4 regions of the Kitasatospora sp. NPDC058478 genome follow, and region 3 is predicted to be linked to each of the others. Evidence: riboswitches for the same ligand, from Rfam matches in the RefSeq annotation. Region 3 holds a riboswitch; each other region holds the start of a gene.
The links. A riboswitch is a leader RNA that binds a small molecule or an ion and turns the genes downstream of it on or off. The one in region 3 is predicted to bind cyclic di-AMP.

Region 1 (3,852 bases), on a different contig from region 3:
GGACGGTGCCGGGCTCAGAGCCGGACCACCCCCGCGACCGGCATCGCGTTGACGCTCTCGTAGCGGACCCTGGCGCCCGGGTAGGGGGCGTGCACGATCACCCCGCCGCCGGCGTACATCCCGACGTGGTGCATGTCCCGGTAGAAGATCACCAGGTCTCCCGGCCGCGCTTCGGAGAGGCTGACCCGCTGCCCGGCGTACGCCTGGGCCTGCGAGGTGCGCGGCAGGGTCACTCCGGCCTGCCGCCAGCTGTAGTACATCAGACCGGAGCAGTCGAAGGCGCGGGGCCCGGTGGATCCGTAGAGGTAGGGCGAGCCGATCATCCGCACCGCGGCGGCCAGCGCGGCCGCCCCGCGTTCGGAGGCGGGCGGGGCCGTGCCGAGGTCCAGCCGGTCGGTGCCCCGGGTGGCGCGCTGCTCGGCCTCCTGGGCGTCCTGGGCGGCCATCCGGGCCCGCTCGGCGACGCCCAGGCTGTTCAGCAGCCGCTGGGCCTTGGTGAGCCGCTGCTGGATCTGCTGCTTGCTGTCGGCGAGCGAGCGGCGGGCCTGGTCGAGTTCGGCGAGCTTGCCGGCGGTCTCGGTGCGGCGCTGGTCGAGTCGGCGCTGGCGGGTGGCCAGTTCGTGCAGGGTCTCCTGCTGCCGCTCGGCGGCCTGGTCGAGGGTGCGGGCCCGGGACAGGTAGCCCTCCGGGTCGGTGGAGAGCATCAGCTGGACGGTCTGGGCCATGCCGCCGCCGCGGTACTCGGCGCCGGCCACGGTGGCGAGGTCGCCGCGCAACTGGTTGAGCTGGTCCTGGGCGACGGCGATCTCGCCCTGGAGGACGGTCGTCTCGCCCTGGAGGCGCTGCTGCGTCTCCAGGGCGGCGTTGTACTTCTCGGACGCCTGCTCGGCCTCGCCGTAGAGCTGTTCCACCTGCGCCTTGACGTCCTTGCGGGTGGGCGTGTCCGGCGCGGCGGGGGCGGCCTGGGCGCTGCCGCCCGCCGTCACGCCCAGGGCGGTGGTGGCGGCCGCGGTCAGCACCAGCGCACGGGCGAGCAGTTGGGGACGACGGTGCACGGGCATGGCGGCAGCGGCTCCGATCCGGCGGTGGGGCCCCGCCGCCGCACCAACGCGGGCGGCCCTGGAAGCGGAGTCCGGTGGCAGACGTTAGCGAGTCCGGGCAACCGAGTCCAAACCCCTGCCAACCCGAATATTTGACCCGTAATCGGACATCAGTCCGAGGCGCCGGAAAAGCCGCAGGCCCGGCCTTCCGTGGTGGAAGGCCGGGCCTGGGAGGGCCTGCGCGGGGATCAGACCCGCACGATGGAGGTCAGCGGCATGTTGCCGACCGCCTCGTAGCGGACCGACGCACCGGGCTTGGGCGCGTGCAGCACCTGGCCGTTGCCGGCGTAGATGCCGACGTGGTGGGCGTCCCCGTAGAAGATCAGCAGGTCGCCGGGCTGGGCCTGGGAGAGGTCGGTGCCGATCCGGGTACCGGCGTGGGCCTGCTCCTGCGAGGTGCGCGGCAGCGCCACGTCGACCTGGTTGAACGCCCAGACCATCAGGCCCGAGCAGTCGAAGGAGCCGGGGCCGGAGGCGCCGTAGACGTACGGGCTGCCGATCTTGGAGGCGGCGATGGACAGCGCCGCGGCGCCGCGCGAGCTGCCGGCGCTCGGCTTGGTGACCGGCGCGGCGGGGGCCTGCGACGCGCTCAGGTCGGTGCGGCTGTTGTCGCGGGAGGAGCGGTCGGCGGCCTGCTGGGCCGCCGCCTGCTGCTGGGCGGCCTTCGCGGCGGCGTCGGCCTTCGCCTTGGCCTCGGCGGCGGCCTTCTCCTCGGCCGCGCGGATCGCCTGGCGCTCCTGCTCGGACAGGGTGTTGAAGAGGTCCTGCGCGGCCTTGAGCTTGCCCTGGACCTCGTCCTTGGCGCTCTTCAGCTGCTGGGTGGTGGTCTCCATCTCGGCGAGCTTGCCCTGGGCCTCGGAGCGCACCTGGTCGAGCTTGCGCTGCTCGTCCTGGAGCTGCTTGAGCTGGCCCTTCTGGGTGCCGCCGGCCTGGTTCAGCGTGTCGGCCTGGCTCAGGAAGGTGTCCGGGCTGGCGGAGAACATCAGCTGGACGGTCTGCGATATGCCGCCGTTGCGGTACTGCTCGCCGGCGATCTCGGCCAGGCCGCCCTGAAGGTCGGTCACCTGTCCCTGCTGCCGCGCCACCTGGTCCTGGAGGTCGGTGACCTGCTTCTGCAGCTGCTGCTGCTTCTCCTGGGCGGCGTTGAGCTTCTCGGTCGCGACCTCGGCCTGCTCGTTGAGCTGGTCGACCTGCTCCTTGACCTGGTCCTTGGTCGGCTGCGGGTCGGCGTGGGCGCCGGACTGCGCGGACAGCGCGACGGCCGCGGCGGCGAAGCCGGTCATGATCGAGACCCGGGTGCGACTAGCGGGCTTGGGACGACGATGGGACGCCACGAAGGCGGACTCCTTCTTCCTACGCCGTCTACCGGGTGAGCTGACGGGTTCGGGCCGGAAGCGTGCCCTACGACGCCTCACGGCCGTTCCACCGGCCGACCTGGCGCCGATTCACCCCGGAGGAACGTGGTTCCCCGGCTCCGTTCGACAGCACCCCCGACTGCTGGGCTCCCCGTCGGGCAGGCACTGGGCCCGCCCCGCTGCGTCACGAACTCGACGGAAACCACCGCCGTCACCCTGGCTGGGCGATCGGGAGTGCGGTGGTTCGGGGCACGACCCTAGTAACTGAACCGTGATCCGTTCAAATCCTTGTCAGAAAAAAGACGGAAGAAGACCAAAGTTCTTTTGTGAATATGACACATAGTGATCACCGCCGTACGCAAAGCTGATCAGTCTTCACCGGGGACTCGCGCGGCGGACAAAACCCGAACGCCACCCCCGGCCGGAGGGTGGCGTGGATCACAGGCCCGGACGGGGCCCTTCGGGCGTGTCGGACCGTCAGACCCGGCGGATCGTGTTGATCGGCATCGCGTCGACCTTCATCACCTTCACCACGTCGCCGGTGTGCGGCGCGTGCACCACCATGCCGTTGCCGATGTACATCCCGACGTGGTGCCGGTCGGGGCCGTAGATGACCAGGTCGCCCGGCTGGGCCTGGTCCAGCGTGACCTTGGTGCCGACGTTGCCCTGCTCCTGCGAGGTACGCGGCAGCGAGACGCCGGCCTGGCCGTACGCCCAGACCATCAGGCCCGAGCAGTCGAAGGTGGTCGAGCCGGTGGCGCCCCACACGTACGGCGAGCCCTGCTTGCTCATCGCCTTGGCGACGGCCACGCCCGCGTAGCCGCCGGCCTGCGGGAGGCTGCCGAGGTCGGCCCGGTCGCTGCCGCGCGAGGCGCGGTCGTCCTGCTGCTGCTGGGCCCGCAGCGCGGCGCGGTCGGAGGCGCTGAGCGAGTTCAGCAGGTCCTGCGCGGCCTTGAGCTTCTGGTTGACGTCCGTCTTGGCCTGGTTCAGGTCCTTGGTGGTGGAGTCGAGCGAGGCCAGGACGGCGGCGGCCTCGGACTTCTCCTGGTCCAGCCGGCGCTGCTGGTCCAGCAGCCCCTTGAGCGCCTCGGACTCGCTGGCGCTGGCCTGCTGGGCGCTGGACGCCTTCTCCAGGTAGCCGGACGGGTCCGAGGAGAGCATCAGCTGGACGGACGGGTCGATGCCGCCGGTGCGGTACTGCTCGCCCGCCACGCCGGCCAGGCCGGTCTGGAGCTGGGTCATCTCGTCCTGGCTGCGGGCCACCTTGTCCTGCAGCTGGTCGGACTGCTTGCGGAGCTGGTCGGCCCGCTCCTTGGCGCCGTTGTACTTCTCCGCCGCCTGCTCCTGGTCCTGCTGGAGCTGGTCGATCTGCGCCTTGACGTCGCTCTTGCTGGGCT
Region 2 (3,852 bases), on a different contig from region 3:
GCAGGAGGAGCGGCTGGCCAGGTTCGCCGCACTGGCGCAGACCGGCTGGCTGGACGAGGTGGACGAGCAGGGCTGGAGCCCGACCCGGGTGATCTCGGTCGGCATGGCCACCGACGGCGCGCGCCGGCTGCTGGAGCAGGGCCTGATGCGGCGCAGCTACCGCAACCTGACCGAGCTGACCGCGCTGGGGCGGCCGATGCCGGACGAACTGGCCGGGGACTTCGGGGCGTTCGAGGAGGCGGCGGTGGAGGCCGCGCTCGACCTGTACGGGGAGTGGACGGTGCCCGGGCTGCCGCGACTGCTGGTGGAGGAGTTCCCGGACCTCGCGCCGGAGCCGGGGCAGGAGGAGATCGACGCGTACCTGGCGGGGCCGGCGCAGGAGGAGTTCGACGCCCGCCTGGAGGAGCTGGCGGGATCGGCAGTCCCGGCGGACCAGGCAGACCCGACGGACCCGACGGACCCGACGGACCCGGCGGACCCGACGCAGGAGTGACGCGGCGAAGCCCCGGCCGCCGGTGCCTTTCGGTTCCGGCGGCCGGGGCTTCGCGGGTGCGTCAGGGGTTGAGGCCGCGCTGCTGGAACCAGGTCTCCGGGTCGACGGGGGCGCCGCCACCGGGGCGGACCTCCACGTGCAGGTGCGCGCCGGTGACGTTGCCGGTGGCGCCGACCTTGCCGATCTGCTGGCCGGAGCCGACCTTGCCGGAGCCCTTGATGATCGAGGAGAGGTGGCAGTACCAGATCTCGGTGCCGTCGGGCAGGGTCTCGACGATCCGGTAGCCGTACGAGCCGGACCAGCCGGCCGAGGTGATGGTGCCCTGGCCGACCGCGTAGACGGGGGTGCCGGTGTCGGCGGCGAAGTCCAGGCCGGTGTGCAGGTGGGCCCAGTAGCGGGCGCTCTGGCCGTAGTGGGCGGTGAGGTGGTAGTCGCGCACCGGCAGGGTGAGGGCGGCGGCCTTGGCCCGCTCGGCCTCCTCGGCGGCCCGCTTGGCCTCGGCCTCCTTGGCGGCGGCCTTGGCCTCCGCCTCCTTCGCGGCCTGGACGCGGGCGTCCTCCTCGGCGGCGGTGCGCTGGCTGTCGGCCTGCAGCTGGATGCGGGCGGCGAGCGCGAGGCCGGGGTCGGCGGAGAGGGCGACCGGGGTCTCGTCCGGGGTCTCGATGGCGGGGGCGGCGGCCGGGGTGGCGGAGGCGAAGCCGGTGGCGCCCAGGGTGGCGGCGACGGCGGTGACGCCGAGCAGCGGGGAGGTCCCACGGACCTGACGCGGCATCCGGTGCCGGTTGGTCTCGGCGTCCGGGCCCGCGTACTCGGGGCCGTCCGGGCCGGGGTGGTCGAGGAGCCGGGTACCTGCTGCGAGGCCGGCCGGGTGTGCCGGGGTGTGCGTCGACGCCACGGAGGCGCGCTCCTTTCCTTCCTTCGCGCCTACCGGGTTAGCTGACGGGTTCGGAGCAGGAAGGTCTCCTACGGCTGGGCCGGAGCCCCGCCGATTCACCCCAAGGAACGTGGTTCCCCGGCTCCCTGACCTGCCCGGAGGCCGGTCGGCGGGATTAGGCGACGGCGCACGGTGCCGTCTGGGTACGGCGTTGAGGACCGCGCTGCGTTATCAAACGTTAATCCTAGGAGGCCCTGATTCCAAGCCGTTCGCCCGGGACGACCGGAGACAGGCGGGGCACTCTGGGACGCGAAGGGCGTTTTGTCCCCCTTGAGCCCCTTTGGGCATGCTTGAACACCATTGACGCCACCTCACGTGATCGGACGTCAACGGACGGCCCTTCATTCAGGCACTCACCGCCGACCTCCCCCGCTCCACAGGGTGCGAAGGCTTGACGGCTAAGGCTATTAGCCTTAGCTTTATGGCTATCAGCAGCACGTTGAAGCCCCGCACCGGCAACCCCCGGAGGCCCACCATGAACGCCACCAGCGCCCCCACCACCCAGTACCTCGACGTCACCGGCGGCCGCCTCGCCTACGACGACACCCGGCAGGGCGACGGCACCCCCGTCGTGCTGCTCCCCGGAATGCTCGACACCCGCGCCGCCTACCGGCACCTCCACCCGCTGCTGGCCGCCGCCGGCCGCCGGGTCATCACCATGGACCTGCGCGGCTTCGGCGAATCCTCGATCATCTGGGACGACTACTCCCCCGCCGCCATCGCCACCGACGTCCTCGCCCTGCTCGACCACCTCGGCATCGACCGCGCCGTCCTGGTCGGCAACTCCTACACCGGCGCGACGGTCGTCAAGGCCGCCGGCGACGCCCCGGAGCGGGTCGCCGGCATCGCCCTGATCGACGCCTTCATCGAGAACCCCCCGCCCGGCGCCCTCATGCGCGGCGCCCTCCGCGCCATGGGCGCCCTGACCGTCCACTCGCCCGCCTTCTGGGGCCTCTACCACCGCAAGCTGGCCTACCCGGGCGCCAAGCCCGCCGACTTCGACACGTACGTGGCCGGACTCGTCGCCGCCATGCGCACCCCCGGCCGCAAGACCGCCACCCGCGGACACGTCGGCGGGGACTCCGCGCCCGTCGGCTGGACCGCGGCCGTCCGCTGCCCCTCGCTCGTCATCATGGGCAGCAAGGACCCCGACTTCCCCAAGCCGGAAGCCGTCGCCGACCGGCAGGCCGCCGCGCTCAACGCGCGGAAGGTCATGATCGACGGATCCGGGCACTACCCGATGGCCGACAACCCGCAGGCCACCGCCGGCGCCCTGCTGCCCTTCCTCGCCGAACTCGCCTGAGCCCCGCCCACCCCGTCCGCCCACGTCAGCCCCGCCCCCACGCGCCGCCCCGCCCCGCCACGTACGCCTTCCACCGACGGAGAGCCCACACCATGCCCCGAGTAGGACTCACCCCCGAGCAGGTCGTCGACCACGCCCTCGCCCTCATCGACGAGCAGGGCGCCGACGCCCTCACCCTGGCCGCCGTCGCCGCCCGGGCCGGGGTCGCCACCCCGTCGCTGTACAAGCACGTCAGCGGCGGCCTCACCGAACTGCGGCGGCTCATCGCCGTCCGGGTCACCGAGGAACTCGCCGACCGGCTCGCCGAGGCCGCCGTCGGCCGCAGCGGGGACGACGCCGTCGCCACCGTGCTGCGTGCCTACCACGCGTACGCCACCGAGCACCCGCACCGCTACAACGCCCTCCCCCAGGCCCCGCAGCCGGACGACGACCTCACCCGCGCGGCCGGTCGGCTCGTCGGGGTGATCATCGCCGTCCTGCGGGAGTACGGCCTCGACGGCGCGGAGGCGATCCACGCCGCCCGCACCGTCCGCTCCGTCGCCCACGGCTTCGCCTCCCTCTCCATCGGCGGCGGCTTCCAGCTCGCCGAGGACCTGGCCACCACCCAGAGCCGCCTCATCACCCTCCTCACCACCGGCCTCCGCACCTGGCCCACCCCCTGAGACGCCGGCCACCGCACCGACCGCGGCACGACCCGCCCGGCCTCCCGCGACGGCGGAACGGCCAGCGCCCCGGGTGACACATGCGCGAGAAGTCGGCCCCGCCGACTTCCCGTGCGGCGGGCAGGCAGCGGCCTGGGGGTGGTGGGGGTGGACGGGTTAGTGTGGCCGGGCTGACTGGTGGTCATGACAGGGGACCGCCGACCCCTTGGCGGAGGTCCACGTGCCCGCACCGATAGCGAGGGCACGGCGGTGGTATCTGCGGCTGCTGGACGGGAACGCCCGGGCGGCGCGGTACGCGCTGGGGGTGCTGCTCGGAGTGACGGCGGTGCTGAGCGTCCTGCCGATCGTGCTGCCGTACAGCTGGCCGCCGTCGGCGCTGGTGCTGCCGCTGGTGGTCGGCGGGCTGCTGTTGCGGCGCGGGCAGCTGCTGGTGCTGGTGTGCGCGGCGCTGGCCGGCGGG
Region 3 (3,852 bases):
AACAGCGGCAGGTCGCTGGCCTCGGAGGCGGCGTGCGCCACGGCCAGCGAGACGCCCAGGATCGCGTTGGCGCCGAGCGAGGACTTGTCCGGGGTGGCGTCCAGGTCGAGCATGGCCTGGTCGATCAGGCGCTGCTCGGTGGCGTCGTAGCCGACCAGCTCCGGGCCGATCTGCTCGATGACGGCCAGGACGGCCTTCTCCACGCCCTTGCCGAAGTAACGGTTCTTGTCACCGTCGCGCAGCTCCAGCGCCTCGAAGGCGCCGGTGGAGGCACCCGACGGGACAGCGGCACGACCGGTGCTGCCGTCGTCGAGGCCGACCTCGACCTCGACCGTGGGGTTGCCACGCGAGTCGAGAATCTCACGGGCTACGACGACATCGATGGACGGCACGAGGCATCTCCTTGCGGAAGCAGGGTCCGGCTGACGTTGGGTGCTGCCGGCGGGACGATTGCGGAGTCGTTACGACCAGAGCCTAACCGCCCCGGCCCCCGGGGCCGCGCTGGCCTCGGTCCCGTCTCAGCGTGTGGCCCCGCTACCCACCAGTAGTTCACCTGCTTGCCTGATCGAAGCGGGCGAATACGGGGGAATGCGGGCGAAGGGGGACGGCGCCCGTCCCCCTTCGCCCGCAGGGCACGGGCCGCTCAGGGCCCGGGCCGCTCAGCCGAGGTGCAGCACCTGGCCGGGCATGATCAGGTTGGGGTTGCCGCCGACGGTGCCGCGGTTGCCGTCGTACACCGACTGCCAGCCGCCGGACACGCCCTGGGCGGCGGCGATCGTCGACAGCGTGTCGCCGGCCCGGACGGTGTAGTCGTGACCGCCCTGCGCGGCGGCGGGCTGCGCGGGCTGCGCGGCCGGGGCGGACTGCGCGGGCTGCGCGGGCTGCGCGGCGCGGGGCGCGTACTGCGGCTGGGCGGCGGGCTGGCCCGCGTACTGCTGGTAGACGCTCTGGTGGCTGGTCCAGTACCAGGCGCCGTTGTTCTGGTACCAGTACACCTTCGCGTCGGCGTCCCAGCCGGCCTTGCCGGAGAAGCCCTGGGTCTGCGGCTGCGTCTGCTGCGGGGCCTGCTGGACGGGCTGCTGGGCGGCCGGCTTCGGGGCGGCCTGCTGGACCGGCTGCTGGGCGGGCTTCGGGGTCTGCGCCTGCTGGGTCGGCTTGGCGGCGGACTGCTTGGCGGGCTTGGCGTCCGTGGAGGTGTCCACGGAGGCCGGGGCGCCGCCCTTGCTCAGACCGGCCTTCTGGGAGCAGACGGGCCAGGCGCCCGGACCCTGCGAGGCCAGCACCTTCTCGGCGACCGAGATCTGCTGCGCCTTGCTGGCCTGGTTGGCCTGCGGGGCGTAGGAGGTGCCGCCGTACGCCTTCCAGGTGCTGGGCGTGAACTGCAGGCCGCCGGAGAAGCCGTTGCCGGTGTTGATGCTCCAGTTGCCGCCGCTCTCGCACTGGGCGACGGCGTCCCAGGTGGAGGCCGGGGCGGCGGAGGCGCCGGTGGCGGTGAGGAGCGGCATCGCGAGTCCGACGCCGGCCACACCGGCGACGGCGATGGCCTTCTCGGTCTGGGTGCGACGACGGTGGCGGCCAGTTCCAACGAACAGCATGACGAGGTCCCTCTCCGCACGCCTGCGAGGTGAGCTGTCGGGTTCGGACCGGGAGGTGGCCCGGCCGCCGAAAGCGGAAACGATTCCGCTCGGGCGGCTTCACCCCAAGCCGTTGGGGAACGGCAACAAACCTGGTTCCCCCGCCCCTGCCCAGGGTCTGGTCGGTTTCCCGTGACGCGGCGGGCAGGATTCGGCGTTCCGCGCACGAGGTCCGCAGCTGCGAACTCCAGGGAGAGTAGACAGATCATCAGACCAATAACAAGCTCATATCACCGATATCACGCACAAATTACGGCGCGTGGTCAATCGCCTACCAACGGCGGCGGTATGTCCGGATTAATGCGGGTTCAGACCCGGCTCCACGACCCGCCGGAGACGCGCCGTCAGCGTGTCGGAGCGTCGGCCGGCGCGACCGGCGCGTGCGGAGAGCGGGCCTCCGGAGTGAATTCGACCGGGAGTTCCCGCAGGCCACGCATGATCAGGCCGCCCCGCCAGCGCAGGTCCTCCGGGTTTTCCGCGAGCCGCAGGTCCGGCAGCCGGGAAAGCAGCGTGGTCAGTGCGCTCCGCCCCTCCAGGCGGGCCAGCGGGGCGCCGATGCAGTAGTGGATCCCGTGGCCGAAACCCAGGTGCGGATTGTCCGTGCGGGCCAGGTCCAGGGTGTTCTCGTCCGCGAACCTGGCCGGATCGCGATCCGCCGCGGCCAGCACCACCAGCACCGGATCGCCCACCGGGATGTCCACCCCGCCGATCGACAGCGGCCGCGTCGCGAAGCGCCACGTCGCCATCTCCACCGGCCCGTCGTAGCGCAGGAGTTCCTCGATCCCGGTGTCCAGCAGCGCCGTCTCGCCGCGCACCACCGACTCCTGCAGCAGCCTGCGCTGCTCCGGGTTGCGCAGCAGCGCGTACGTGCCGTTGCCGATCAGGTTGACGGTCGTCTCGAACCCCGCGAACAGGAGGATGAACGCCATCGCGGCGGCCTCGTTCTCGTTCAGGTGCTCGCCGTGGTCGCTCGCCCGGATCAGGCCCGAGATCAGGTCCTCGCCCGGATCCGCCCGCTTGCGGTGGATCAGCTCCAGCAGGTACGCCCGCATCCGCTTCACCGCCCGCCCCACGCCGCCGCGTTGGCCGCCTCCGTGGCCCGGCTTCGTGTGTCGCAGCATCATCCCGGCCCAGTCCCGGAAGTCGTCCTGGTCCTCGGCCGGCACGCCCAGCAGGTCGCAGATCGCGTAGATGGGGAGCGGGAACGCGAACTCGTGGATCAGGTCCGCCGAACCGCGCTGCGCGAAGCCGTCGATCAGCCGGTCCGTGAGCTGCTGCACCCGCGGCTCGAACTCCGCCACCCGGCGCGGCGTGAACGCCTTCGACACCAGCCGGCGCAGCCGGGTGTGGTCCGGCGGGTCGATGTTCAGCAGATGCGTCATCAAGTCCGCCTGGCGCTCCCCCGGAATTCCCACCCGCCCGGTGCGGTGCGCCTGCTCGCTGTGGTGCGCCGGGTTCTTCGACAGCCTGCTGTCCGCCAGCGCCTGCCGCGCGTCCGCGTAGCGGGTCACCAACCAGGCCTCCACCCCGCTCGGCAGCGTCGTGCGGTGCACCGGGGCGTGCTCGCGCAACCAGGCGTAGGCGGGGTACGGATCGGTGGCGAACTCCCAGGTGAAGAGCTGCGGGGCGGCGGGGTCGGGCTGCACTGGCATGCGTCGACCGTATCCGGTGGGTCGGGGCCGCACCGCCTCCGGCGGCCGCGACCGGCGGAGCCGGATCGTCGACACCCGGCGGACGGCCCGCCAACGCTCCGTGGACGCCTCGTGGACGGTCCGTGGACAGCTCTTGGACAGCTCTTGGCCGGGCGGCGGGCGTGACCCTGGTCACCTGAGGGGTAATCCCTGTTGCGGAGGGTCAGGACCTGCCTACGATCCTCCGCAGAAATCGTGGGCGCCGGTGCGGTGTCGCCCACAGGGAGGAGCAGACCATGCGGGTCAGCGGGTCAGTCGTCGTCATCGCGGTACTCGACGGCGGATCGGGAGCCGAGCTCGCCCGCCGGTTCGCCGCCGCCGGAGCCGCCGGAGTGCTGATCGCCGACCAGCGGGCCGGCGTCGCCGAGGACCTCGCCACCGAACTCGACCGGCCGGGCTGCCCCGTCGTCGGCGTCGGCGGCGACATCCGCCGCCCCAGCGACATCGCCGCCCTCGTCGACACCGCCGAGAAGCACCTCGGCCCCATCGACCTGTTCTGCGTCGCCGGCCCCGACGGCGAGCGGATC
Region 4 (3,852 bases), on a different contig from region 3:
ATGGCAGGACGGCGGCCGGTCAGACCGCCAGGTGGTCGAACTCCCCGTCCTTGGCCCCCAGCAGCAGGGCGGCGATCTCGGCCCGGGTGTAGATGAGCGCCGGCCCTTCCGGGAAGCGCGAGTTGCGCATCGCCACATCGCCCCCCGGCAGGGCCGCGAACTCGACGCAGTTCCCCTGGGAGTTGCTGTGCAGGCTCTTCTGCCAGAGAACCCCCTTGAGGTCGGCGGCCGCCATCCCGTTGTAGGTGTCGTACGAGCCGTGCGTGTCCTGCGAGTCGTGCATAGAAATCTCCCGAAGAGCTCCGGAGTGGTCGTCCAGCGCGGCGCTCCCGGCACCCGCCGAACGAACGGACCGGCCCCGTACCGGCCCGGCACAACGCCTCACTTGACGCGATGATAGCTGCTGTGCACGTGCATCAGCACGGGACATTGCAGGTGCACGAGGCCTTTCACCGGCAGTTCCGAACTCTTCACGGGCCCTTCTCCTGACGGTACGTAAACGGACATAGCCGAGTGAATCGCCAGATTCTCGATAACCGGCCGTGAGCGGTTCCCCGCTGAATGTTGATCTTCAGACGCCCGGAGTCGCGCTGCCGTGACGCTCCGTCAGGCGACCTCCTGGCTGTGAGACATCTCACGCGCCACACAGGCAACTCGACGCCCCGTCGGACACGTCAGGGCTACGAGCGGTGATCGCTCGAAGGCTGGGTGAGATATGTCCGGATTGCGGGCAAACCGCCCGGACGGACACGGCGGGAACGCGGCGCACCCGCCATGACCACGTGAAACTCGAACGGCAGCCGAATGCAGGCCTGACGGGCCGATGTCCTACGATCTCCGGCATGAGCACCGCAGCCATCCCGGGCGCGCCACTGCCCGTCCGCACTCCAGGCTCCCGTGCGCGGGGGCGCCACCGCCGCCCCGAGCGCCCCGAGATCCCGGCCGGCTCCCCGGCCCTGGTGCTCGCCGTGCCCGCGACCGCCGGGCCCGAGTCCCGCTCGGTCGTCGAGGAGCTGCTGTCGATCGTCCGCAGCGAGCAGAGCGGCATCCAGACCGCCGTCGGCTACCTCCCGGGCGAAGCCGCCCAGGGGGTCGACAGTGACGACCGCACCGTCGCCGAACTGCTGGCCATGGCCGCCGAGGCCGGCCTGCCCGCGCCGGTCCTGGTGCCGCTGGTACCCGGCCCGCACGGATTCCTGACCGAACTTCACGCCCTCGCCGCGGAGTACGGAGCCCCCGTCACCGACGTGCTCGGCCCGCACCCGCTGCTCGCCGAGGCCGTGCACGTGCGCCTGTCCGAGGCCGGCCTGGCACGCGCCGACCGGGCCCGGCTGTTCGCCATCGCGACCGCCGCGGACGGCGTCGTGCTGACCACCGTCGGCGGCGAGGAGGCCGCTGCCGCGGCCGGCATCACCGGTGTCCTGCTGGCGGCCCGGCTGGCCGTCCCGGTCGTGCCCGCCGCGCTCGACGTGCCGGGCTCGGTCGCCGCGGCCGTCAACCACCTCAAGGAGACCGGCTCCCAGCGCCCGGCGCTGGCACCGCTGGTGATCGGGCCGGAGGCCGACTCCGAACTGCTCGCCACGGCCGCCGAGGAGACCGGCTGCCCGTCCGCGGCGCCGCTGGGCGCCTACCCGACGGTCGGCCAGCTGATCGCCGCCACCTACCTGGCCGCGCTGCCGGCACCCTCCCCCGAGGCCCTGGCGCAGGCCGAGGCCGAGGCGGCGGAGGCCGCCGAGGGCGCGCACGCCGACCACTCCGGCCGGGGCGGTCACGCCGCCCACGCCGCTCGCACCGCCACCGAGGACTCGGCCGGCCAGTAGCGGTCACCGCACGCGTGAAGGGCCCGGAACGGCTACGTTCCGGGCCCTTCCTGCTTGCCCCGTAAGGGAGTTAAGGGGCGAATAGGCGTGATGTCCGTTCTATCCGCATTTGTTCGCCGCCGCTCGATCCATCCCCCGACGGCCACAGTGTGGACGCACCTCCTTCTCGGCGGGCGGGCCCCGGGGGGCCCGACCCGCCGCCACCCGCCTCCTGAAGCACAGACAGTTGCGCACGCCCTTCGCGGCATTGCCGGAAATCGGCCATTTTCGATCATGGCGAGCGAGGGGAACGACCGTTCTCGCCAAACCGTGATGCGCGTCACAGGTGTTTGCAGTTTGAACTTAAGTCTGCTTAACGTGCTCCCCGTTCGTGGCCACACGAACCCAGTTCATCCGCGACGCCGAGTCCTGCCGTCGGATGTCCTGGCAGCGCGAAAACGCACCACGGCAGGAGCGGGGGACCCACAGGTAAGTCGCCCCGGACCGTTCCCCGGAACGATCCAGGGCTAGGGGTGAAGCCGCGCCCACAGCGCGGCCGGGCAACTCCAGCCCGAATCCGACAGCTCACCTCGCAGGCGTGGGAGAGGACTGCGTCTTCATGCTGCCCACCAACGGCACCCGTCTGTCCAGTCGTACCCGACGCGTGATCGCCGCCATCGGCGTCGCGGGCGTCGGCCTCACCATCCCCTGCCTCACCTCCGGCACCGCCTCCGCCGCCTCCGTCGCCACCTGGGACAAGGTCGCCCAGTGCGAGAGCACCGGCAACTGGAGCATCAACACCGGCAACGGCTTCTACGGCGGCCTGCAGTTCACCTCCAGCACCTGGGCCGCCTTCGGCGGCACCGCGTACGCCCCCCAGGCCAACCAGGCCACCAAGGACCAGCAGATCGCCGTCGCCGAGAAGGTCCTCGCCTCGCAGGGCCCCGGCGCCTGGCCGGTGTGCTCGGTCCAGGCCGGCCTGACCAAGGGCGGCACCCCGGCCACCGTCGACACCTCGGCCGGCTCGACCACCGGCTCGGCTGCCAGCTCGACCGCCACCAAGCCCGCCGCGAAGCCGGCCACCCCGGCCACCCCGGCCGCCAAGCCCGCACAGAGCCAGGCCCCGGCCACCCCGGCCACCCCGGCCGCGAAGCCCGCCAAGCCGGCCGCACCGGCCCAGGACCAGGCACAGGCCCCCGCCGACTCCGCCAACGGCACCTCGGCGCAGAAGGGCCAGAACCAGGCCCAGAACAGCGCCCAGCCCCAGGGCGACGACTACACCGTCACCTCCGGCGACTGGCTGTCCTCGATCGCCGACAAGCACAACCTCCAGGGCGGCTGGCAGCGGCTGTACGAGCTCAACCGCGGCACCCTGACCGAGGGTCCGGACACCATCTACCCGGGCCAGCGCCTCTCGTTCAAGGACGGCGGCCAGGCCCAGCAGTCGGCTCAGACCGACCAGTCCGGCTCGGACTTCACCTGGTTCGACCGCTCGCAGAAGTCCGGCCAGACCTCCAACGGCGCCGCCGTGAACGCCAAGCCGACCGCCCAGCCGCAGGCCCCGGCCCCGGCCCCGGCCCCGGCCGCCAAGCCGGCTTCCAAGCCGGCCGCCCAGGCGCAGACCCCCGCTCAGACCCCGGCCGCCACCGGCAGCATGGCCGCCGCGGTCTCCTTCGCCCAGTCGAAGGTCGGCCAGGCGTACGTCTACGGCGGTACCGGCAACGGCGGTTGGGACTGCTCCGGCCTGACCCAGGCCGCGCTGCGCGCCGCGGGCGTCTCCGTCCCGCGCGTCGCCGCCGACCAGGCCGCCGCCAGCACCCGCGTCTCGCTGGACAGCCTGCAGGCGGGCGACCTGCTGTTCTGGTCCAACAACGGCCAGAACTCCGGCGTCTACCACGTCGCGATCTACATCGGCGGCGGCCAGTACGTCGAGGCCGCCAACCCGAGCTCGGGCGTGCGCCTGCAGACCGTCGCCAACTGGGCGCCGGACTTCGCCGGCCGGGTCTGAGCACGACCCGCGGGTGACAGCTGACAACTGACGGCTGACAGATAA

Region 1: linked by a shared signal. The riboswitch ahead of ACFWPT_RS14500 (NlpC/P60 family protein) and the one ahead of ACFWPT_RS38935 (transglycosylase family protein) in region 3 are both predicted to bind cyclic di-AMP.
Region 2: linked by a shared signal. The riboswitch ahead of ACFWPT_RS16405 (M23 family metallopeptidase) and the one ahead of ACFWPT_RS38935 (transglycosylase family protein) in region 3 are both predicted to bind cyclic di-AMP.
Region 4: linked by a shared signal. The riboswitch ahead of ACFWPT_RS38465 (transglycosylase family protein) and the one ahead of ACFWPT_RS38935 (transglycosylase family protein) in region 3 are both predicted to bind cyclic di-AMP.

Annotation. Positions count from the first base shown of each region.
Region 1 is NZ_JBHXML010000022.1:36,039-39,890, forward strand. It holds gene ACFWPT_RS14495 (NlpC/P60 family protein) at 15-1,061, opposite strand; gene ACFWPT_RS14500 (NlpC/P60 family protein) at 1,289-2,434, opposite strand; cyclic di-AMP (ydaO/yuaA leader) riboswitch at 2,445-2,594, opposite strand; gene ACFWPT_RS14505 (NlpC/P60 family protein) at 2,933-3,852, opposite strand, start outside.
Region 2 is NZ_JBHXML010000026.1:22,170-26,021, forward strand. It holds gene ACFWPT_RS16400 (hypothetical protein) at 1-493, shown strand, start outside; gene ACFWPT_RS16405 (M23 family metallopeptidase) at 555-1,388, opposite strand; cyclic di-AMP (ydaO/yuaA leader) riboswitch at 1,401-1,559, opposite strand; gene ACFWPT_RS16410 (alpha/beta fold hydrolase) at 1,849-2,730, shown strand; gene ACFWPT_RS16415 (TetR/AcrR family transcriptional regulator) at 2,823-3,392, shown strand; gene ACFWPT_RS16420 (PP2C family protein-serine/threonine phosphatase) at 3,613-3,852, shown strand, end outside.
Region 3 is NZ_JBHXML010000114.1:7,917-11,768, forward strand. It holds gene eno (phosphopyruvate hydratase) at 1-392, opposite strand, end outside; gene ACFWPT_RS38935 (transglycosylase family protein) at 660-1,595, opposite strand; cyclic di-AMP (ydaO/yuaA leader) riboswitch at 1,601-1,768, opposite strand; gene ACFWPT_RS38940 (cytochrome P450) at 1,979-3,286, opposite strand; gene ACFWPT_RS38945 (SDR family NAD(P)-dependent oxidoreductase) at 3,562-3,852, shown strand, end outside.
Region 4 is NZ_JBHXML010000109.1:5,298-9,149, reverse strand. It holds gene ACFWPT_RS38475 (DUF397 domain-containing protein) at 20-283, opposite strand; gene ACFWPT_RS38470 (hypothetical protein) at 843-1,820, shown strand; cyclic di-AMP (ydaO/yuaA leader) riboswitch at 2,251-2,411, shown strand; gene ACFWPT_RS38465 (transglycosylase family protein) at 2,398-3,807, shown strand.